3 regions of the Enterococcus salsurae genome follow, and region 2 is predicted to be linked to each of the others. Evidence: predicted binding sites of a transcription regulator. Region 2 holds the regulator's gene; each other region holds the start of a gene.
What was found. Region 2 encodes LexA, which represses DNA repair genes until DNA is damaged. Its sites were predicted from a motif close to CNAACANNTGTTNG; they were not measured.

Region 1: recX (recombination regulator RecX) is a predicted target of LexA. The motif match lies at 5,043-5,056, and genes of this name have one in related genera.
Region 3: dinB (DNA polymerase IV) is a predicted target of LexA. The motif match lies at 4,188-4,201, and genes of this name have one in related genera.

The regions. Positions count from the first base shown of each region.
Region 1 covers NZ_BAAHWY010000002.1:176,612-184,401, forward strand. The annotation lists gene ACYVRS_RS05125 (AI-2E family transporter) at 1-668, opposite strand, end outside; gene ACYVRS_RS05130 (GNAT family N-acetyltransferase) at 805-1,242, shown strand; gene ACYVRS_RS05135 (N-acetylmuramoyl-L-alanine amidase family protein) at 1,306-2,268, opposite strand; gene ntdP (nucleoside tri-diphosphate phosphatase) at 2,462-2,995, opposite strand; gene mutY (A/G-specific adenine glycosylase) at 3,089-4,243, opposite strand; gene recX (recombination regulator RecX) at 4,236-5,030, opposite strand; gene rlmD (23S rRNA (uracil(1939)-C(5))-methyltransferase RlmD) at 5,143-6,519, shown strand; gene hisIE (bifunctional phosphoribosyl-AMP cyclohydrolase/phosphoribosyl-ATP diphosphatase HisIE) at 6,597-7,235, opposite strand; gene hisF (imidazole glycerol phosphate synthase subunit HisF) at 7,258-7,790, opposite strand, start outside.
Region 2 covers NZ_BAAHWY010000005.1:71,854-79,643, reverse strand. The annotation lists gene tkt (transketolase) at 1-1,547, opposite strand, end outside; gene ACYVRS_RS12555 (DUF896 family protein) at 1,646-1,888, opposite strand; gene lexA (transcriptional repressor LexA) at 2,014-2,643, shown strand; gene ACYVRS_RS12545 (HMG-box domain-containing protein) at 2,770-2,979, shown strand; gene ACYVRS_RS12540 (adenine phosphoribosyltransferase) at 3,047-3,559, opposite strand; gene recJ (single-stranded-DNA-specific exonuclease RecJ) at 3,571-5,871, opposite strand; gene ACYVRS_RS12530 (lipopolysaccharide assembly protein LapA domain-containing protein) at 6,043-6,477, opposite strand; gene ACYVRS_RS12525 (SDR family NAD(P)-dependent oxidoreductase) at 6,490-7,278, opposite strand; gene rnz (ribonuclease Z) at 7,280-7,790, opposite strand, start outside.
Region 3 covers NZ_BAAHWY010000003.1:224,909-232,698, forward strand. The annotation lists gene holB (DNA polymerase III subunit delta') at 1-225, shown strand, start outside; gene ACYVRS_RS09275 (PSP1 domain-containing protein) at 227-1,027, shown strand; gene ACYVRS_RS09280 (DNA replication initiation control protein YabA) at 1,047-1,394, shown strand; gene rsmI (16S rRNA (cytidine(1402)-2'-O)-methyltransferase) at 1,454-2,317, shown strand; gene ACYVRS_RS09290 (ammonium transporter) at 2,529-3,746, shown strand; gene ACYVRS_RS09295 (P-II family nitrogen regulator) at 3,763-4,104, shown strand; gene dinB (DNA polymerase IV) at 4,231-5,355, shown strand; partial or broken gene ACYVRS_RS09305 (DNA alkylation repair protein) at 5,443-5,901, shown strand; gene ACYVRS_RS09310 (DNA alkylation repair protein) at 5,849-6,031, shown strand; gene nrdG (anaerobic ribonucleoside-triphosphate reductase activating protein) at 6,119-6,715, opposite strand; gene nrdD (anaerobic ribonucleoside-triphosphate reductase) at 6,788-7,790, opposite strand, start outside.

The DNA.
Region 1 (7,790 bases), on a different contig from region 2:
ATATAATTCGACAGCGTCTTATTCAGATCATTCAACAGGCCAACGATTTGCTCCCGCCTTTTTTCAGGAAAGACTGACTGAATATTCGGTACCAATTTCTCACCATCTTTCAGCATGTAGAACAAAATGAAAGGAACTGTCACGATGATCATCGTGGCAGAAGCGATCGTTCCAACGATCGACCCTAAACTTGTCGATACACCGCTTAAAAACTGTTGAATGATCGAGCCATAAGAAAGATTCAAGTTTTCAAGCTGCTGTGCAATATCGATCTGTTGAAAAATCGGGTCATCAGCTAAAGAATAGATCCAACTTTCCATGTTACGGGCAAAGCTAGGAATATTTTCAGCCAACTGTGAGATTTGATTGACCAGATTAGGGATAAAGCTAAAAAACATCAAAACGATCGCGCCCAGCAAAAGAAAAAGCACACTGATCACGGCAAATACTCGTTTCATTTTGATTGTCTTCATCAGAAAGACAACGATTGGATTCAGTAAATAGTATAGAAACCCCGCAATCAAGACCGGGGCAAATAATGTAGAAAAGAACGTTCCTAATGGTGCAAACAAGAAATTGATTTTACTCAAAACGAAAACAAGTGTGACGATAACCAAAGACTCTAATGACCAAAAGAACAGTTTTGATTGTTTGATTTTATCGAACAAAAAATTCCCTCCTTTTTTCTACATTATAGAATACTTCTGCAAAAAAAGCTTGCGACTTTAGAAGGAAAAAGTTATTTTAATATAAAAAATGCTATACTAATAAAAAAACAAGAAAAACGTGTTGAGGTGAAGGAACATGCATGTTGCACAAACAAAAGATACATTAAGCGATATCTACCTAGCTTCTTTGAAAATCAGAAATACGGTCTTTGTCAAAGAACAAGGCGTGCCGCTCTCATTAGAAGTCGATGAAAACGAAGCACTGGCGATCCACTTTGTTTTATATGATGATCAGAATCAAGCTGTTGCAACTTTACGCTTCTTGCCAATCAGTGATCAAGTAATGAAATTACAACGCATGGCAGTGCCCAAAAGCCATCGTGGCCATGGGTATGGACGAATCTTGATCGAAGGCGCCGAAACATTTGCGCGAAACCACCGCGTCGAGAAAATCACACTAGGCGCGCAATTGACCGCGAAAGAGTTTTATCAAAAATTAGGCTATCAGCCTGAAGGTGATATTTTCTTAGATGCGGACATGCCTCATATCAAAATGACGAAAGTATTGGCTTAATCAAAATAATCCAGGTCGGACTATCAATAGTCAAACGTGGATTTTTTTGGTTGCAACTGAACCTCAATTCGCCGCAACCATCTCTTTCAATGCTGCAAGCAAACCTGAGGCAACTTGTGCCGCGTATCCGTCCGAAGTGATCACCTGCAGATCGTGGTCGCTATTCAAATAACCCAATTCAATCAAAATCGCTGGAACATATTGTTCGCGAATCACAAAATAGTTGCCGAAACGTGACCCATTACTGACCAAGTCAACGTGAGAGACCAACTGATCAGCAATCGTCGTCGCGATCGTTTCATAGAAAGGATAATAATAATAGACAGTAAACCCTTGATTGCCATTTGGCACATTGTAATTGTCATAATGAATACTCAGAAACAAGTCTGGTTCAGCCTCTAAAGAGATCGCTGTGATATCGGCTAAAGCTAGATATTGATCCTCTTGCCGGGTATAAGACACTTGCACGCCGGCATCACTTAGGGTTTGCCCGATCGTTAATATGGTCTGCAACGTCAGATCTTTTTCCATGATCGTGCCATCAGTAGACAAGGCACCGGAATCGCTGCCCCCATGTCCAGCATCTAAGACGATCTTGAGATCTGATAAGGTTTTGGGGGCATCGTTGATTGTCACTTCAGAGATCTCACCATTGGCTTGCGGAATGTAGCCAGTCAGCCCATCATCGGTTCTGATTTGGATCAAATCAGCCGTTTGAGACAAATACTCAACCCATGAACCCTGATGGACTTTCCCCACGACAGTGGTCATATCCGTTGTTTGATACAGTTGAACATAGTCGCTTTCGCTTTCCACCGTTGCGTCATAAAGAGATGGATCGACATAGATCTGAACTTTCTTTATTTTTTGCTGTGTTCTCGTCGTTGTTTCTGTCAAAGAGGACGTAGTGGTTTCTGTTGCCTCTTCACTTTGTTCCCCTTCGGAGGCATGCCTCGTTTTGACTACCAGCAACACAGTCACTGCTATCACCAAAATCAACGCGGCAAATAGTTTTGCTTTTTTCATTCTCAACATCCTTAATCGATTGCTGTTCTTCAGATTACCAATGATAGCTTAAACCAAACTTAACCTGCTCTTTTCATTATGGACCAAAAAACAAGCAGTGACCAAAGATACCCTCTATTCTCAGAGGAACAAAAAAACTCCAACCATTTCAGTTGAAGTTTCGCGGTTAAATGAGTAAGTCTACTCATTCGCCTTATTTTTGAGACAATTGCTTGTAGCGATCATACCAAATGTCCACATACCCTGGTGAAAAGGGGCCTTTGCCATTATTGATCCAATCTACTAAAATCTTGACATTTTCTTTTAAAATAAAGTCAGTGTCTTGCGGATATTGCATGATTTTGCTGTGCAATTCATATTCATCCACATCTAGTAAACGTTTCTCGCCATCGGGAAATACTTTGATATCAAGGTCATAATCGATATATTTCAAAGCCTCTTCATCAAGTAAATACGGTGAAGCAAGATTACAATAATAGGAAACCCCCTTTTCTCTAATCATTGCGATTACATTAAACCAGTATTTTTTATGAAAATATACAATTGCTGGTTCACGGGTAACCCAGCGTCTTCCATCTGATTCTGTCACCAATGTATGATCATTGACGCCAATCACTGAAAATTCGCTGGTCTTTAAGACCATCGTATCCCGCCACGTTCGATGCAAATTGCCATCATGTTTGTAACTTTGAATGCTTACAAACTCTCCTTCTTTTGGAACTCGCATAGCAACCCTTCCCTCAGCAAGTGACCTTGCGTTTTGTTTGGGTGTTCATTACACCGACATCGGTATAATTATAGCAATAAAAGACTCCTTTGCCTAGAAATCTTTATCGAGTTTCTGATATTTCTTTAATTGGGCAACTAATTTTTGCTGCGGCTTTGGAAAAACATACGTATCAAAAGCCTTTTCCTTGACCCACTCTCCTGATGCGGCCTCGAAAGATTGCCGCTTGACACCATAAAAAAGCAATATATGCCATTTTAAATGGGTGAACAAATGTGTGACCTCTCCAAAATGACGTTTTTGCCAAATGACTGGCCATTCAGGGAAAACATCCGGTGTCAGCTCTTCAGCAATCAAATCGAGCTGGCCGGGTTGTTCTGCTTTATCCCAGAGCGAAGCCAGATGCACGTACTCTTTTTTGGTGACTTCACGCAAGGGAAAATGCCACATCGATGCCAACAAGCCCGTTTCTGCACGCTGCGTCAGTAAAAATGACCCGTCATCTTCAATTGCACCTGCGACAAAATAGACATCTTTTGCTTTGGCTTTCTTAGATTTCACTGGATAATCCGTTTGTTTATTTTCCGCAAAAGCCAGACAATAACGACGAATTGGGCATTCTTCGCATTTAGGCGACGTTGGGGTACAAATGCTTGAACCCAGATCCATAAATGCTTGATTGAATTCCCCTGGTTCACTTTCTGACATGATCTGCCGCATCTTTTGATCGAAGATCGGCCGACTGCTGGCTTTGGCAATATCTGCATCAATACAAAACAAACGGCTAACAACCCGCATCACATTGCCATCAATGGCCGGTTCCGGTAAGCCGAAAGCAATACTGCCGATGGCCCCCGCTGTATAAGGACCAATTCCCTTGAGGGATCGGATATCTTCTACTGTTGCAGGCATTTTTCCATCATATAAAGCCACGATCTGTTGGGCAGCTGCTTTTAAGTTGCGGGCCCGAGAATAATAGCCTAATCCCTCCCAGACTTTTAAAAGTTTTTGTTCTTCTGCCTGGGCCAAAGCATCGATTGTTGGGAACTCTTCCATGAAGCGATAAAAGTAGCCAATCACCGTATCGACTCTGGTTTGCTGCAGCATGATTTCTGAGATCCAGATAGCATACGGATCATTGGTTGCCCGCCACGGCAAATTCCTTTTCTCTAAATGATACCAGTGTAAAAAGTCTTCTTGAAACCCGCTGATTTTTTCTTGAGACCAATCGAATTCCTGTTTACTCATCCATGACTTCCTCATCTAAAAATTGTTGAATATCTTCAATTGAAAAACCTTTTTGATACAACGCTTGTTTGATTTTCATTTTGCGCTTTATCAAAGGCAAGCGCTGATGGCGTCGAAGCAGACGGGCGCCTTCTTTTTGTAAGGCACTATCTTCTTGTTCTTGGTCCTTTTCCATCGGCAATTCATCAAGAATCATCTGAATCACTTGTTGCTGAAACCCTTTTTGCATCAAATGGAGTTTCAGTTTTTGGATCGTTTCCTTATGACTTTTGTTTTGGAAACGGCGCAATGCCTTTTCAGCAGTGTGATAGCCCACGTCAAATTGCAGCTCTTCGGTATATAGTGGCAAGACTTCTTGGATCACGGTTTCTTTCAAGCCCTTCTTTTTTAACTGCTGTCCGACGACGATCGGCCCTTTATCGCTGATCCTGATTTGGGTCCGAACGTAACTTTCTCCATAGATTTTGTCATCGATCAAGTTTAAGTCTTTTAAACGATCGATCACTAGCTGTCGATCGTGGCTGTCAATTTCCTTATCCTTGAGATATATCCGTACATCCATTTCAGAACGTAGTTGATAACTGATATAGTTCATTGCCTGTTGCAAGCCTAGATCGAACCCCGCACTTTTTTTGATTTCTTTGATCTCTTCTTTCGTGAGTTCTTTGCCTTTTAAAAGTCTGAAGCGAACAAGCAGATCTTCAGAGACCCTCAGTGTTTCCCCTTCCGATGTTTTCACTTCATAAAAAGGACCTTTGCCTTTATTGATTCGAATAATTGTTATCATTTCTTCACCTCGCGAACGTACATTCTATTTTAACATAAGTTTGGGGATAATCCCGCTAAAAGAATTCAATTTTTGTGGTAGAATAGGTTGAATACATATCAAAGGAGTTCCCATGGCAAACATTCAAGTTGAACTAGGACAAAAACTACAGTTAACCATCAAGCGATTGGGTATAAATGGAGAGGGCATCGGCTATTATAAAAAGCTGATCGTATTTGTTCCCCGCGTGCTTCCTGGTGAGCAAGTGATCGCCGAGGTGACCAAAGCCTCCCCGCGTTTCGCTGAGGCCAAAATGACCAAAATCATCAAAAAAAGCCAAGACCGCATCCAACCTCCCTGCAAATTCTATGATCGCTGCGGGGGATGCCAATTACAGCATTTGGTTTATGACAAGCAGTTGGATTTTAAAAAAGATCTATTGAAACAAGCCTTAGAAAAATTCAAACCGCAAGGCTACCGTCAATTCGAGTTACGTAATACCTTAGGGATGGACGAGCCTTGGCATTATCGCAACAAAGCCCAATTCCAGTTACGCTACAACGCCCAATCGAAACGTGTAGAGGCGGGTCTGTACGAAATGGAGTCCCATCGTCTGGTAGCGATCGATGACTGTCTGGTCCAAGAAAAAGATACGCAAATGGTCATCAATCGGGTCGTGCAATTATTGAACAAATACCAAATCCCCATTTACGACGAACGCAAAAACAGCGGCATCCTTCGGACATTGATGGTACGGGTGGGTGTCGCAACTGGCGAGATCCAACTGGTGTTTATCACCAATTCACCGAAATTGCCGCAAAAAAATGCACTGATTCGGGAAATCAATCAACGCATACCTGAAGTTGTCTCGATCATGCAAAATGTCCAAAGCAAAAAAACGTCATTGATCATGGGGGATGACACGATCCACCTTTGGGGCAAAGAAGCAATTGAGGAACGCTTGAACGAATTAACCTTTGACTTATCTGCCAGAGCCTTTTTCCAATTGAATCCGCAGCAAACCAGCATTCTTTATCAAGAAGGGATCAAAGCCCTTGCTCTGACAAAAGATGAAACCGTCGTTGATGCCTATTGTGGTGTCGGCACGATTGGCTTAAGTGTCGCCAAGCAAGCCAAAGAAGTTAGAGGAATGGACATCATTCCTCAAGCTATCGAGAATGCCAAAGAAAATGCCAAAAGAATTGGTGCAGCCAATACCCACTATGAAACAGGTACTGCTGAAGAATTGTTGCCAAAATGGTTTAAAGAAGGCTTTAAGCCAGACAGTATCATTGTTGACCCGCCGCGGACAGGCTTGGATGACAAATTACTGCAAGCAATCATCCAGCAGCCACCTAAAAAAATGGTGTATATTTCCTGCAACGTTTCGACCTTGGCTCGAGATCTGGTAAAATTGGCCACTGTCTTTCGCGTCGATTATCTGCAATCCGTCGATATGTTTCCTCAAACTGCACGATGCGAAGTCGTCGTTAAATTGACACGTCTTTGATTCAACATTAAAAGGCGAAGGGCGCCGAAACAGGCCCCTTCGCCTTTTGTGATGATTGAGATGATTGATAAGATGCTCTATTCTTGCCCTAGTCGTTCTTGTTTCACTTTATGATCCACGACATGGCGTTTAGACAACTCTGATTGGATCTCTGGAAAGGGAATATCCAGTTCAGCCAATAAAACCAGCAAGTGATAAATCAAATCCGCACTTTCATAGATCGTCTCTTCATGGTCTTTTTTCAACCCGGCAATAATGACCTCTGCTGCTTCTTCGCCAACTTTCTTTAAGATCTTTTCAAGGCCTTTTTCAAACAGATAACTGGTGTAACTTTCGGCTTGCGGTTCTTTTTTTCGTTGCAGGATCAAGTCGGATAAATCATTTAAAGATAAGAATTCCGCTTGCTTTTGATAGATAACCTTCGTAAAGCAACTCTCAGTCCCCAGATGACAAGCTGGCCCGTCTTTGATTACTTTAGCCACCAAAGCATCTTGGTCGCAGTCAGCAGTGAGTGTGACCAAATGTTGATAATTGCCGCTAGTTTCCCCTTTGCGCCACAATCCCTGTCGGCTGCGAGAATAAAATGTCAGCAATCCTTCATTCAATGTCAGCGTTAAACTCTCTTGATTCATATAAGCCAATGTCAGCACCTGATTTGTATAAAAATCTTGCACGATAACTGGTACCAAACCTTGGGTATCAAATTTGATATCCATTGTCACGCCTCTCTTTCTTCATTTAGATACGCATTGGCAGATCATTGGCCGCCAAATATTGTTTGAGTGGGCCAATCGCCACTTCCTGATAATGAAAAATCGATGCGGCCAATCCGGCATCGATGCCCGGCAATGCGAATAGTTCAAGAAAATCCTCCATCCTTCCTGCGCCGCCTGAGGCAATGATTGGCAGTGAGATACGTTCTGTTACACGCTGGAGCAAAGGCAGATCGAATCCACTTTTCACGCCGTCGGCATCCATACTATTGATGACCACTTCCCCTGCCCCATAAGCTTCACCTCTTTGCAACCACTCAAGCGCATCGATCCCCGTGTCTTTGCGACCGCCATGGGTAAAAACATGGTAGGCATCCCCGACTTTTTTGACATCTACACTGAGCACGACACATTGACTGCCATAACGTTTCGCAGCTTCTTTGATCAAGAGAGGATTGTTGACAGCGCCGGAATTGACACTGACCTTATCTGCCCCACACTGTAAGACGCGTTCAAAATCTTGAACTTGATTGATACCACCACCTACAGTTAATGGAA
Region 2 (7,790 bases):
AAAACAGTTGGTTTGTCCGTAGTCGTCATGGCCAATTTCCAAGCTGCACGGGTTTCATTGCCATCAGCTGGTCGGATCACTTGGACATTCGGGATACAGCGGACACTGGCCAATTGTTCGATTGGCTCATGGGTTGGTCCATCTTCACCGACTGCTACTGAGTCATGGGTCAAGACATAGATGACTGGTGCATGTTGGATCGCAGACAAACGGACTGCTGGGCGCAAGTAATCCACAAAGACAAAGAATGTTCCGCCATAAATGCGTGTTCCACCGTGCAATTGGATTCCATTCATCGCTGCGGCCATCGCAAATTCACGCACACCGAACCAGATGTTGCGGCCTTCATATTGGCCAGGTTCAAAATCTTTTTCTGCTGCGACCATTGTGTTGTTAGAACCAGATAGATCGGCTGAACCGCCCCATAAACTTGGAATCGCTTTTGATAGAGATTGGATCATTTCTTTACTAGATACACGGCTGGCTTGTGAACTGCCGACTTCATAGCTTGGCAATGTTGCATCCCAGTCACTTGGTAATTCGCCTGCGAACGCTTTTGTGAATTGATCTGCCAACTCTGGATACGCTGCTTGATACGCCTTGAAGGTCTCATTCCAAGCCGCTTCTGCTTTTTGTCCTTCATCGATCATTGTTTCTTTGAAACGGGCAGCGACTTCTTCAGGTACGGTGAATTCAGGATATTCCCAGCCGTAGATCGCTTTGGCTGCAGTAATGCCATCCGCCCCGATCGGTGCACCATGCACTGCTGAAGTGCCTTGGTTCGGTGCGCCATAGCCAATAACTGTCTTGATTTCGATCAACGTCGGTTTATCCGATTCAGTTTTCGCTTCTTCGATCGCCGCAGAGATCGCATCCAAATCATTGCCGTCTTTGACCAAAATATGCTGCCAGCCATAAGCTTCGAAACGTGCGCCGACATTTTCAGTGAAGGCTTTTGATGTTGGTCCGTCTAAGGAGATGTCATTTGAATCATATAAAACGATCAATTTATCTAGTTTCATATGGCCCGCCATTGACGCTGCTTCTTGGGAAACACCTTCCATCAAATCTCCATCGCCGCAAAGTGCGTACGTATAATGGTCGATGACATTATAAGCGTCACGGTTATAGGTTGCAGCTAAATGGGCTTCAGCCATCGCCATCCCCACGGCCATTGCGATACCTTGGCCTAATGGTCCAGTCGTTGCTTCCACACCATCTGTATGGTCAACTTCAGGGTGCCCTGGTGTACGGCTGTTCCACTGGCGGAAGTTTTGCAGATCATCCACGGTCACATCGTAGCCGGATACATGCAATAAGCTGTATAACAATGCGGAGCCATGTCCTGCGGATAAGACGAAACGGTCGCGATCGACCCAGTTTCTAGATGTAGTTGGATTGACCTTTAAATGTTTGGTCCAAAGCGCATAGGACATAGGTGCTGCACCCATCGGTAGACCTGGGTGACCTGAATTCGCTTTTTGGACAGCTTCAATACTTAATGTACGCAATGTGTTGACGCCTAATTGATCGATTTTATCAAACAATGAGAGTTCCTCCTAATTTAGGTTTTTTTTACCTTTATTACTTATTCTCAATTATACGTGATTTCTCTATCGATTACAATAGATTGGAAAGGATTTCACTACTCCCTGCCGTGAAGTCCTTTTTGCTTTTGGATTTCTTTTAATTTTTCTGGCGTGACATCGGTTCCTTCTGGGTCAACGATCTTCATGCCTTCGATATGGTGTCGCATCCCACCGCGAAAGGCTGTTAAATACTCTTCTCGCAAGATTTTTTGTTCTTTTGCTTCAGCATCTGTCAGACCTGTACTTTTTTTCTTTTTTGCCAATGCATTGATGCGCGCTAATTTCTCTGGTGATAACATCTTCGTCACTCCTTTACCCTTGATTTTACTACAACTTGCGCTATAAAAACAATAGGACAAAAAGCGAACATTTGTTTGAATTATTGACAATCCTATGGTACACTTTAGTTATTAAATGAAAGAAGGTGTCAGTTTTGGCAAAACGAACAGAAAATCGACAGATCGAAATTCTTAAGTTTATTCATACACGTGTCACTGAAAAAGGTTATCCGCCGACTGTTCGCGAAATTGGCGAAGCCGTTCAGTTATCTTCCACTTCAACTGTTCATGGTCATTTGTCCCGACTTGAAAAAAAGGGCTTGATTTTAAGAGATCCAACGAAACCTAGAGCGATCGAATTGACCGCTTCCGGTCTTGAAAAGATCGATGTTCAACCAGCTTCGATTCCAATGCTAGGGATCGTTACAGCCGGCGAACCGATTTTAGCTGTCGAAGAAGCATCAGACTTTTTTCCGATCCCGCCTGATTTAGCCAATAGTTCTGGCAGCTTGTTCATGCTGACGATCCGTGGTGAAAGTATGATCAACGCTGGCATCCTCGATGGGGACCAAGTCATCGTCCGCAAGCAGTCTAGTGCCCAGAACGGAGATATCGTGATCGCCATGACGGATGAAGACGAAGCGACTTGCAAACGATTCTTTAAAGAAAAGAACTATATTCGTTTACAACCAGAGAACGATTATATGGATCCGATCATCCTCAATGATGTCACGATTTTAGGACAAGTTGTTGGATTATATCGACATTTTTTATGACCAATATGCGCTATATCAATGAAATCTTCGAATCTTCGAAGATTTTTTTCTTTCCTCTTTACAAAGCGAACAAACATTCGTATAATAGTTATACAAACATTAGTTCGTATATAAGGAGTGAACAAGATGAAAGCTATTCGTCGATTTGGTTTTGTTTTATTTATATTATTGGTGGGTATTATTATTGGTTATTTTGGCGTACTTAGTGCAGTTTTGATTTTTTGTCCTCTAACGATGCTATGGTTCATGTTGTGGGACGAAAAGAAATTCCGACAAGCTGAACGCAAACGAAATAGACATTACTACGATCATGATATCTATCGCTACGAACCATAACCCTTCCCTTCGATCACAAGGCTCCCTTGATTATAATAAAAAAAGTCGGACATCACGTCCGACTTTTTTAATATTCCATCAATGTTTTGATTTCGACACCTTGGATTTTATCTCTGCCATGAAGATCCATCAATTCAATCAAGAAGGCACAGCCAACTACGACACCACCTAGTTTTTCGACCAATTCAATGGTTGCTTTGATTGTACCGCCAGTTGCCAATAGGTCATCACATATCAACACGCGTTGGCCTGGTTTGATGGCATCTGCATGCAGCGTCAATACATCTACACCATATTCTTTTTCATATTCAGCTTCGATGGTTTCACGAGGCAATTTGCCTTTTTTGCGTACTGGCGCAAAACCGACACCCAATTGATAAGCAACGGGACAGCCGACGATAAAGCCGCGCGCTTCTGGTCCGACCACCATATCGATTGATTTTTCTTGCGCATATTCAACGATTTGCTGTGTCGCATAACGATATGCTTCGCCATCCGCCATCAAAGGGGAAATATCGCGGAAAATAATGCCTTCTTGAGGGTAATCCGGAATACTCGCAATATAATTTTTTAAATCCATGTTTTTTCCTCCTAAGATATCAACCATTGTTTTAAGGTCGATAAATCACTCATTAATAAAAATTCTTCTGTCTTGATCATTTGCTGCCTTTGTTGATATATACGACTATCCGTTAATGGATGATTTGCAGGGGCAGCATTTTTTTTCAAAACGCCATCTTGTATTGTAACAAATTCCAGCTCAGAAAACACCTGAATCATAAAAATTAATAATTTTTCGGGTAATTTTAAGAAATCCGCAATGCTTTTCAGTTTATAGCGGACATCTAATTGTGCTTGCTGCTGAATCAGCTTGAAAAACCGACTGTATTGATCACGGGAACCAACACCATCTACATAGGCGTCTTCTGGAGAAAGCAGAACGAAATCGATGCGGTTGACAGTCAATGCATCAACGATTTCTTTGATGATCTGCGGCTCTGTCGGGCAATCCAAAAACGCGATTTCCTGGAACCCGCCGTCATGATACAGATCGATCAATGCTGGCAATGTATCAAATACTGTCAGCATTGGCGCCAGCCGTTGTGCCTCAGGTGCTGGTTTTTTCTGGAATGAGATGCATAATGTCTGTTTGCCAAAAGATACGCCTTGACGGTTGCGTTTTGAGCGGTAATCAAATAGTTGAAACCCTTCAACTGCAAAGTCTTCCAACATCAATTGCGGTTTTCTATTGCCATTCCATTCGTTGATCGTCAGTTGGCCGACCAACGATAAATGATCATTGGCAAATTCCGGTGCTTCAGCACCGAAACCAAAGCCGATCACATCTAATTGATTCGATGCAGCATCTTCCATGACCAACTTCAAATGCTGATTGTCTGATCCGATTTGGCGGGCATTTTTGGTGTTTAAATCTTTGATCAAGAATTTAGGCAATGGATTGCCCAGTCCGAATGGTGCCAATAACTTCAATGTCTCGATCAATTGGATCGTCACATCCGCCAAAGGCAGTGTATCATCGATTTGCAATGGAATACCTTGACGCAAATCGATTCCCTTAGATTGGACATACTGATTCATTCCTGTTTGCAGCAGATCCAGATCATCCGTGGGAATGGTCAAACCTACTGCTGCATGATGACCGCCAAAACTGACGAACAGGTCTTTCATCGTTGACAGCATCTCAAATAGATTCAAGGCAGCGACACTGCGACCTGATCCTTTAGCGATTCCTTGGTCTTTTTTGGTCAAGACAATCACGGGACGACCTGTTTGCTGCATCAGACGGCCAGCCACGATCCCTAAGACGCCTTCATGCCAGTTATCCCCCACCACCAGATGGACCTCGTTTTCGGGGTGGATTCTTTGTTGGGCTTCTTTCATGATTTCTTCAACAAAAGACTTGCGTTGTTGATTGATGACATCTAATTCGTGGGCGAGTTGTCTCGCTTCTTCCTGGTCGAAAGTCGTCATCAATGTCACTGCCGGATTAGGATCTTTTAACCGACCGATGGCATTCAATCTAGGCCCGACAGAAAAACCGATATCCGTTTCAGTTACTTGCTGCTTATTGACGCCACTGATCGACAGCAGCTCATTCAATCCGATTCGATCGGACTGTTGGATCATTTTCAACCCATTGCTGACCAAGATCCGGTTCTCATCGGTCAAAGAAACCATATCTGCGATCGTACCGATCGCAACTAAGTCCAGCAATTCCAATGGTACTTCTTCCAATAATGCACAAGCAGTTTTGAAGGCAACCCCCACACCAGCCAAATCACCGAATGGATACTGTCCTTGCGGGTGTCGTGGATGAATGATCGCATAGGCGTTGGGCAGCGTGTCCGGCAATTCATGGTGGTCTGTAACGATCACGTCGACACCTTGTTGTTGGGCATAAGCAATCGCCTCATGTCCTGATACACCATTATCCACTGTCACGATCAATTGAATACCTGAAGCGATTTTTTCTTTATAGACCTCTAGATTGGGCCCATACCCATCTGTGAAACGGTTTGGCAAATATGTGCTGGCTTCAGCACCAAGCAATTCCAATGTTTCTTTTAACACAGTGGCACTCGTGATCCCGTCGGCATCATAGTCTCCATAAATCAAGATCTGCTCTTCATTGATGATTGCTTCATGGATCCGTGCTACCGCCTTTTCCATATCATATAACAAAAAGGGATCATGTAATCTATCTAAATCAGGACGCAAAAAAGCAGCTAACGCTTCGGCGGACCGAATCTTTCGTTGCCACAATAAACGACCAATTTGTTCGGGAATATTATTTGTTTGTATTATTTCCTTAAACGCTGGGGATAGCTCAGTCACTTCCGGCTGGACCCACAGAAAATTCGCTTGTTTCACCAAATCACTCCTAACACGCTCATTATATCAAACCTCAGACAAAAATGGAAAACAAGCTAAAAAACCACGCCTTATCTTTCTGGCAATAGGTTTAGATCAATGCGCTGTCTTCGCCTTTTGACAATAGAAAGTCGTGGTTTTGCTATTTCATCCTCTATTCAAATTCAACGATTAAGCTTGAGAATCGAAAGATTTCATTTCATCTGTTTCATCTGTCGAACGCGTCTGCACAGCCTCTTCGAACAATGGTGTTTCCTGATTGCTCAGCTGTTTTTCTCTTGCTGCCAACTCCGCTTGTTTGTTGTTAAACTCGCGTTCCAAGCTTTCCCGTTGTTCTTTGAGGACTTGATCGTTCTCCGTTTGATATTTGGTAAGACTTTTACGTAGTTCCTTCAACTCTTTTTTTTGACGGAACATCGCTGTTGTTGATACCAGCAACAAAATCAAGGCTCCCAATAATGCAGAACCAATGATGACCAAAATCAATGGAGATTGGATAGTTGTAAAACCAAAATTTATGGGTACCGTCATATTATTTGCCACTGCGAATAACACAACCACCAAAATCAATAAAATACCAACAATGACCCGCCATTGATTTTTCATCTGTTTCATCTCCTATTTTTTGTTAAATAAACTCCCTGCCATATAATCTCCGACACTAGGAAACAACGTGTATAGTTTCGCTGCGGCACCAAAAATATGCGGTCGATTGATTTCTCGTTTAGGATGGATCATGTTTTTGACAATCGTTCGAGCTAGTTTATTCGGCTCCAACACGATACTGCCCAAATTCGCCAAATAATTACCGCTTGGATCTGCTTGATCAAAAAAGGCAGTTTCAATTGGTCCTGGATTGACCGTTGTGACATGGACGCCAACTGGTTTCAACTCCAAACGCAAGGCATTAGAAAAACCAATCACCGCAAATTTAGTTGCAGAATAGACAGCCGTTTTTGGTGTCGCGATTTTTCCAGCGATCGAGGCAACATTGATAATATGACCAGCTTTTTGCTCAGCCATCTGAATGGCGATTTTTTGGGTCAAGACCATCATGCCTAACACATTGACCTCGAACATTTGGTGAAAAATCTCTGAATCCATCTTTGTAAACTCTTGGAAGATCCCATAACCTGCATTGTTGACCAAAACATCTACAGGACCGACTTCTTCATTGATGCGTTCCACTAGGCGATCAATGCTTTCAGGATTGGCAATATCTAATTGAAATGCGAAGGCTTCTTTACCGCTTAATGCCATACATTGTTCTTTGACTTTGCCGATCAAATTGATCCGGCGGGCGCAAGTAACGACAATTGCCCCCTGTTTCGCAGCTTCATAACAAATTTGTTCGCCTAAACCTGCCGAACCCCCAGTGACAACCACGACTTTATTTTCTAAATTCATACTAAACGTCCTCTCCAGCAAAAGGAATATCGACAATATCGAAATCTTTTACGATCAAGGTATTGGGAAACTTCTCTTTGGCTTCATTCGCTAAATCAGTAATGTCTTTGCCTACATATCGGGCACTGATATGGTTCAATAACAATTTTTTCACGCCAGCATCAGCTGCGACTTGGGCAGCTTGATATGTCGTAGAATGAAAATAAGCCCTGGCAAGCTTTGCCTCTGCCTTATTAAAGGTGCTTTCATGCACAAGTATATCCGCGCCTTCGGCAAGGGTGACTGCATTGCGGCATAAACGGGTATCTCCTAAGATTGCCACGATTCGGCCTTGTTTATCCTGTCCGAGATACTCAGATCCATCGATCACCCGACCATCTTCTAGCGTGACCACTTCACCTTTTTTCAAACGACCAAAAACCGGTCCGGGTTTCAATCCTAAGGCCAAAAGCGCATCAACTTGTAATTCACCCTTATGGCTGGCTTCAACGATGCGATAGCCAAAACTTTCT
Region 3 (7,790 bases), on a different contig from region 2:
AGTCAGCAAATAGAAGTTTTTTCACTCTTGTTATTTTACCTGCAAGAAGAAAGAGATCGGCTGCTTATGCAAGGATCATGGGGTAAAGAAATCAATCGTGCCATTGAATCTGCGTTGCAAGCCCAAAAGAAATTGCAGGCGAATGTTGCTTTTCAAGGTGTTGCAGAGCAATTTTGTGTGAAAATCATCTATGGAGATCCGCGACAGCTGGAAAAGAGGGTCTAAGATGATTGAAGTGATCGGGATACGTTTCCAACAGGTTGGCCAAATCTATTATTATGCGCCCGAAAAAGAAATGTATGCCTTAAATGATAAAGTAATTGTCGCATTACAAGATATACGCTGTATCGGCACTGTCGTGACGCCTGTACAGCAGATGGATCGGCAAGATTTGCCTGATGAAGTGAAGACGATCATTCGCCAAGCCAACAGTCAAGATTTGGCGCAAGAAGCGACCAATGCCGAAGATGCCATAGGGGCATTGCAGATCGCGAAAGGCAAAGTCCGGGATCGCCGGTTGCCAATGAAACTGATCAATGCGGCCTATACGCTTGAACGCAATAAGTTGATTTTTTCTTTTACAGCTGAAGGGCGCATCGATTTTCGCGAGTTGGTCAAGGATTTGGCCAATGTATTCCATACCCGGATCGAATTAAGACAGATTGGTGTACGAGATGAGGCAAAACTTTTAGGCGGGATCGGTCCTTGTGGCCGTAAGCTCTGTTGTGCCACTTTTTTAGGGGATTTTATCCCGGTGTCGATCAAGATGGCGAAAGATCAAGGGCTGTCATTGAACCCAACCAAAATTTCTGGATTATGCGGCCGCTTGATGTGTTGTTTGAAATACGAAAATGAAGAATACGAACAAGCAAAAAAAGAGATGCCTGACCGAGGGAAAGAAGTTGAGACCCCTGATGGAAAAGGGCGTGTCGTTGGTTTAGATTTATTGAGCCGTGTTGTCAAAGTGCGCTTGCATGACCGACAAACTGCTGTTGAATATGACTATGAAGAATTAGTGACAAAATAAGCAGGTGACTATAATGAGCATGGATAAACGATCCCTTTATGATGGACTGAATCAATTAGAATCGGAGTTGCAAAACTCCTTGAACAATCTAGCGGAAATGAAACAATCGCTGCAAGAAATCGTCGAAAAAAATACCACTTTGGAATTGGAAAACCAACGGTTGCGTGAACATATTCGCGAGCTGAACCTCGTGGCGGATGCGCCTGCCGAAAGTGCCAAACAAGAGCTGTCCAAATCACGGATGAATTTAGAGAAAATCTATGAGGAAGGTTTCCATGTCTGTTATGACTTATATGGATCCAGAAGAGAGCATGATGAGCCATGTGCGTTTTGTCTAGAAGTGATTTATCGTGAAAGCGGCAAGTAACCATAAGCGGCAAAGGAAAAGATCAGGTAAAGCTGGTCTTTTTTTGGAGAGGAGCAGTAATGCAGAAACAACAAAGTTACAAACAAGATGCAGGCAAACTTTATTTGGTGCCAACCCCGATCGGTAATCTAGAAGATATGACTGTGCGTTGTGTCAAAATGTTAGCTGAAGCGGATGTGATAGCCAGTGAAGATACCCGAAACACCCAAAAACTGTTGAATCACTTTGACATCACAACGCCGCAAAAAAGTTTGCATGAACATAATTATAAAGAACGGGTACCGCAGCTGATAGCGTTGATGCAGTCAGGTCAAACGATTGCGCAATGCAGTGATGCTGGTATGCCATCGATCAGTGATCCTGGGCATGAATTGGTCAAAGCTTGTATCGCTGAAGGCATCGCGGTCATCGCATTGCCTGGCCCAACAGCTGGTCTGACTGCCTTGATTGCTTCAGGTCTATCTCCACAACCGCATCTGTTTTACGGATTTTTACCCCGCAAAAAGAAAGAGCAGATTGCTGTGCTGACTGAATTAGCTGCTCAGCAAAGTACCATGATTTTCTATGAGTCCCCGTATCGTATCGGCAATACGATCGATGTCATCAAAGAAGTCTTCGGTGACAGGCAGGCGGTCATTTGTCGAGAGTTGACGAAGATCCATGAAGAATATCTTCGCGGGACTTTATCGGAGTTATCTGCTTATTTAAGTGAACAGTCATTGAAGGGTGAATGTTGTTTGCTGGTTGAAGGCGCTGATGAACCGGTACAAGCAGTCTATGAAGGCAGCTATCTTGAACAAGTAGAGGCGTTGATCGCAGAAGGACTTTCTTCAAAAGAAGCCATTAAAGAGGTAGCCAAACGCAATCAAGTCAAAAAGCAAGTGGTCTACAACGACTACCACGCAATCGATTCCGCTGACTAAGCGAAACCAGTTGCTGTTAGAACGATAGAGGATAAACTGTCCATTTGGGCAGTTTTTTATTCTTTCTGGAACAGGCATCTTGATTATGTCACTTTTTATAACATGGAGCGTAATGAATTTTCAGAAAATTTTGCAAATTTTCAAAAAACGCTAGCTTTCTATGATGTACAGATGGTAGGATAGCACTCAGATAGAAAAGGAGGCGTTCTATATGGATTCAGGGAATATAGCATTTATTTTGATTTGCAGCGGTATGGTATTTTTAATGACACCGGCATTGGCATTTTTTTACGGTGGGTTGGAGCGTAGGAAAAACATCTTGAATACCATGATGATGGTCATTTGTACGATGGGCTTGGCTTCTGTGTTGTGGGTAGCGTTGGGCTATACACTTTCTTTCAGCGGATCAGGATCCTTTATTGGCAACCTTGACAAAATTTTCTTTACGCATGTATCGATGACGGAAGGCGAAGGCATTCCAGAAGGGTTATTTGCAGGATTCCAAATGATGTTTGCCTTGATCACAACGGCGATCATCACTGGGTCAGTTGTTGGCAGAATGCGTTTTTCGGCAATTTTCTTATTTATTGGTTTTTGGTTGATCTTGGTGTATTTCCCAATGGCACACATGGTCTGGGGCGGTGGTTTCTTGGATGCCATCGGGTCGATCGATTTTGCGGGAGGCAATGTCGTGCATATCAGTTCTGGGATCAGCGGCTTAGTCTTAGCAGTCGTCGTAGGGAAACGGCGTGAGTTCCATCAAACGGAGTACCGACCGCACAATATTCCCTTTGTTGTCTTAGGTGCTGGTTTGTTATGGTTTGGCTGGTTTGGCTTTAATGCGGGATCTGCGTTAGCTGCGGACGGTTTAGCGATCCATGCTTTAATGACCACCAATACGGCAGCTGCCAGTGCGATGTTATCCTGGATGCTGATTGAGAAATTGATGTTAGGTAAACCAACGATCGTGGGCGCTTGTACAGGGGCAGTAGTCGGTTTAGTGGCCATCACACCAGGTGCCGGTTTTGTTTCACTATGGTCGTCATTTATTATTGGTGCATTGGTAAGTCCATTTTGCTATTACTTCATTTCGGTGATCAAACATCGACTTGGGCTAGATGATGCATTAGATGCATTTGGCTGTCATGGTGTTGGTGGGATTTTTGGCGGAATTATGACAGGGATTTTCGCTGATCCTGCGGTAGGCGGACATTCAGGCTTGATTTATGGCGGGCTAGATTTATTTGTGGCTCAACTAGAAAGTATTGTCTTTACTATTTTATTTGCAGGGATCGTTTCATATGTATTGATCCGTGTGATCAAATTATTTATGCCGATTCGCGTATCTGAACAAGAAGAAGCAGTCGGTATGGACCGAGTAGAACATGATGAAACGGCGTACCCGACTTTTATGGGCTTAGATTCTTAATAATGGAGGAACTGATATGAAAAAAGTTGAAGCGATTATTCGGCAAGAAAAAATCGAAGAATTGAAAGCTGCGCTGGATCTTTCAGAAATCACTAGCGGGATGACAGTCAATCAAGTGCTGGGGTATGGAAAACAAAAAGGGCTGAAAGAATATATCCGTGGACAAGCGGTAATCACGACTTTGTTACCTAAAGTGACTGTTTGTTTTGTGGTAGAAGATCAAAATGTTGAACCTGTCATTGACCTAATTATAGCTATATGCAATACCGATGAAGTGGGAGATGGCAAGATTTTTGTCTATCCTGTAGAAGAAGCGGTGCGGATCCGGACCAAAGAACGAGGATCAGCGGCTTTATAAAATGGATTAGATGAATGTTTCAAAAAAAGAGTATCGGCTGCAGCTGATATTCTTTTTTTTTGCTGATTCGCAACTATTGAAAGGGAACTTTTGTTCGTTTATAATAGAAGTGATGAGGTGATACATATGTCTGAATTACAATTTCCTTTACATCATGACACGACCCGCAAAATCATTCATATTGATATGGATGCCTTTTTTGCATCTGTGGAAGAACGAGATGATCCAGAGTTGGCGAAACACCCTTTAGTGATTGCCCGCCACCCAAGTGATACTGGGGGACGAGGTGTGGTGACGACCGCCAATTATTTGGCGCGTCAATATGGTATTCATTCAGCAATGAGTGCGCAAAAAGCATTTGAATTGTGTCCGCAGGCAATTTTTAAACCTGGCAATCATCAAAAATATCGAGAAGTTTCTCATCAGATCAGAGCAATCTTTCATCGCTATACCGATGTCATCGAACCGGTATCTATCGATGAAGCATATCTTGATGTCACACGTAATAAAATCGATTGTCCTTCTGCAATCAAAATTGCCCGCATGATTCAACGGGATATTTGGCAAGAAACCCATTTGTCGTGTTCAGCAGGCGTTAGCTACAACAAATTTTTGGCCAAATTGTCTTCAGATTATCATAAACCAAGAGGGATGACTGTCGTGTTGCCGGAAGATGCAGTTGCTTTCTTAAAACAGCTGCCGATCGAAAAATTTCATGGTATCGGGAAAAAAACGGTTCCGAGGATGCATGAGATGGGGATCTATACGGGTGCGGAACTGTATGAAATGAGTGAAATGGCATTGATTCGCGCATTTGGAAAAATGGGGTATTCTTTGTATCGTAAAGTGCGGGGGATCCATGATTCTCCTGTCAGCGTCACGAGAGAACGTAAATCTGTCGGCAAAGAACATACCTACGGCAATCCCTTGACCACAGAAGAACAAGTGGTGAGTCAGTTGCGTTCGATTGCAGAAGAAGTAGCTGAAGCCCTCAAACGGACGCAAAAACATGGCAAAACAGTCGTCTTGAAAGTCCGCTACACAGATTATTCGACCATTACGAAGCGGGTGACATTGCCGGTCTATGTGCACAAAAAAGAACAACTTTTTTCAGAAGCTAGTTTGATCTGGGAGGAAGTATTGGGTTTAGAACAGGGGATTCGTTTGTTGGGGATCACTGTGACCAATCTAGATCCTTTGACTTACGAAAATATCGTCTTGCCCCTTTGGCAGATCGCAGAAGAAGAATAAAAGAGAGGAAAATCGACAAATGAACGAAGTATATCAAACCTTGATCACTTTGCAAGATGACACAAGAAGCCAAAGATGGCGGCCTACATGCGGCATCAATTCACCTTTTTGGGTGTTACTGCCCCGATTCGCCGCCAAGCGGCTAAGACGGCATTCAGACAGGCCAAAGCCGCAGGTGTGATTGATTGGTTGTTTGTCGATGTGTGGTGGCAAAGCCAATAACGCGAGCATCATTATTTGGCAATCGATTATTTGGTGGCGATGACTGCGTATCTAAAAAAAGAAGACTTGTCCAAGATTGAAGCCATGCTATTGCAACACCCTTGGTGGGATAGTATTGATGCTTTTAGTGAAGTGATCTCAAAGATGGTCATTCAAGAACCTGTGTTGAAACAGGAGATGTTGCGTTGGAGTACCTCAGAGAGCTTATGGTTGCGACGTTCTGCGATCATTCATCAACTCCTCTTTGAAAAAGCAGACGGACACAGAACTGTTGCGGATCATTCTCCTGAACAATTTTGGGACCAAAGAATTTTTTATCAATAAAGCGATCGGATGGAGTTTAAGAGAATATGCGAAAACAGATCCGGCATGGGTGCGGCACTTTATAGCTACGTATCGCGATCAAATGTCGTCCCTTAGTATCCGAGAAGCCAGCAAGTATTTAAATCGATGAGGCTAAAAAATCGCGCATGAAGGAAACGAAAAAAACCATAATAAACGCTTAGGTCATGGCGTTTACTATGGTTTTTTTGGTATAAGCTCAAATCTGTTTCTTTATTTGCTCATAACTTTCCTCAGCATCTTTGCATTTGGCCCAAATAACAGCTTCGCCTTGTGCTTTTGAGGCAGCCACATCTATGATTCTTTGATTGCTGCTGCCGCGAAATTGCAAATTCAAATTACGTTTGCTCAGTTCAAAACGACCGTCCACCAGAATATCGATTTTACTAAGCAGTTCTAATTTGTCTTCTGTATCCTCAAGCAATTCTTCATATGTGTAGCCGGACCAGCTCCAGATATCTTTGCTGCGTCCAAATTCTTTTCGGACACGATCCACGACTTGCAAGCAGACAGGTGTATTTAAGAAAGGCTCACCGCCGAGCAAGGTCAATCCTTGAACATAATCTGGCCGCAGATCATCAATGATTTGTTGTTCTAGTTCAGGCGTGAAGGGCACACCGTAGTTGAAATTTTGGACAGCTTTGTTGAAACAGCCTTCACAAGCAAAAAGACATCCGCTGACATATAAGCTGTTTCTGATACCTTCACCATCCACAAAATTATAGGCTTTATAGTCCGCGATCCTATTTTGGCTGTAATCTTGTGCTTGCCATTCTTTGGGTTTTGGGTTTCTCATTTATCAAACTTCTTTCTATTCTTTGGAAGAAAGGAAGAAAAACAAGATTGTTTTTCTTCCTCATAGGCACGTTTATTCTTGCAAGTGTTTGACACGAGCAGAAATTTCTTTGTGACGACCATTGACCATTGGACGTGCTTGGGGATTGCCTAAGTAACCGCATGTCCGTTTGACGACGTCACAGCTTTTGGGATCATGGTTGCCGCATTGGGGGCATTCAAATCCACGTTCAGTCGGATTGAAATCTCCTTCATACCCGCACGCATAACAATGATCGATCGGTGTGTTGGTTCCAAGATAAGCGACACGGTCATAGGCAAAATCCCATACGGCTTCTAAGGCTTTCGGATTTTGCTGCAAGACAGGATATTCACAATAATGGATGAAACCACCGGAACAATATTGCGGATAGTCTTTTTCGAAATCTAGTTTTTCAAAAGGTGTTGGATTTTTGCGGACATCATAGTGAAAACTATTTGTATAATATTCTTTGTCCGTGATATTGTCGATCTCACCAAATTTTTCGGTATCTAGGCGACAGAAGCGGTCAGTCAAGCTTTCGCTAGGTGTTGAATAGACGCTGAAATGATAGCCGTATTCATCCCCCCAAGCATCTGCATGAGATTTCAACTCTTTAACGATGGCTAGGGTAAAGGCTTTTGCTTCAGAATCGTGTTCCCATTCGCCGCCATAAAAGGCAGCTGCGGCTTCATACAACCCAATATAGCCTAGGGAAACAGTCGCCCGTTTGTTTTTGAAAAGTTGATCCACGTTGTCTTTGCGGTCTAAGCGTTCACCGAAAGCACCATACATGTATAAAATAGGCGCATTGGCTGGACTGGCTTCTTTGCATCGTTCCACGCGATAAACCAGTGCATCTTTGACGATCTGCAAACGATCAGCTAAAATCGACCAGAATTTGTCTTGGTCACCATTGGCTTCTAAGGCGATGCGGGGGATATTCAAGGTCACGACACCTAGATTCATCCGACCAACATTGATTTCTTCTCCTTGTTCATTCTTCCAACCTTGCAAGAATGAGCGGCAGCCCATAGGTACTTTGAAACTGCCTGTC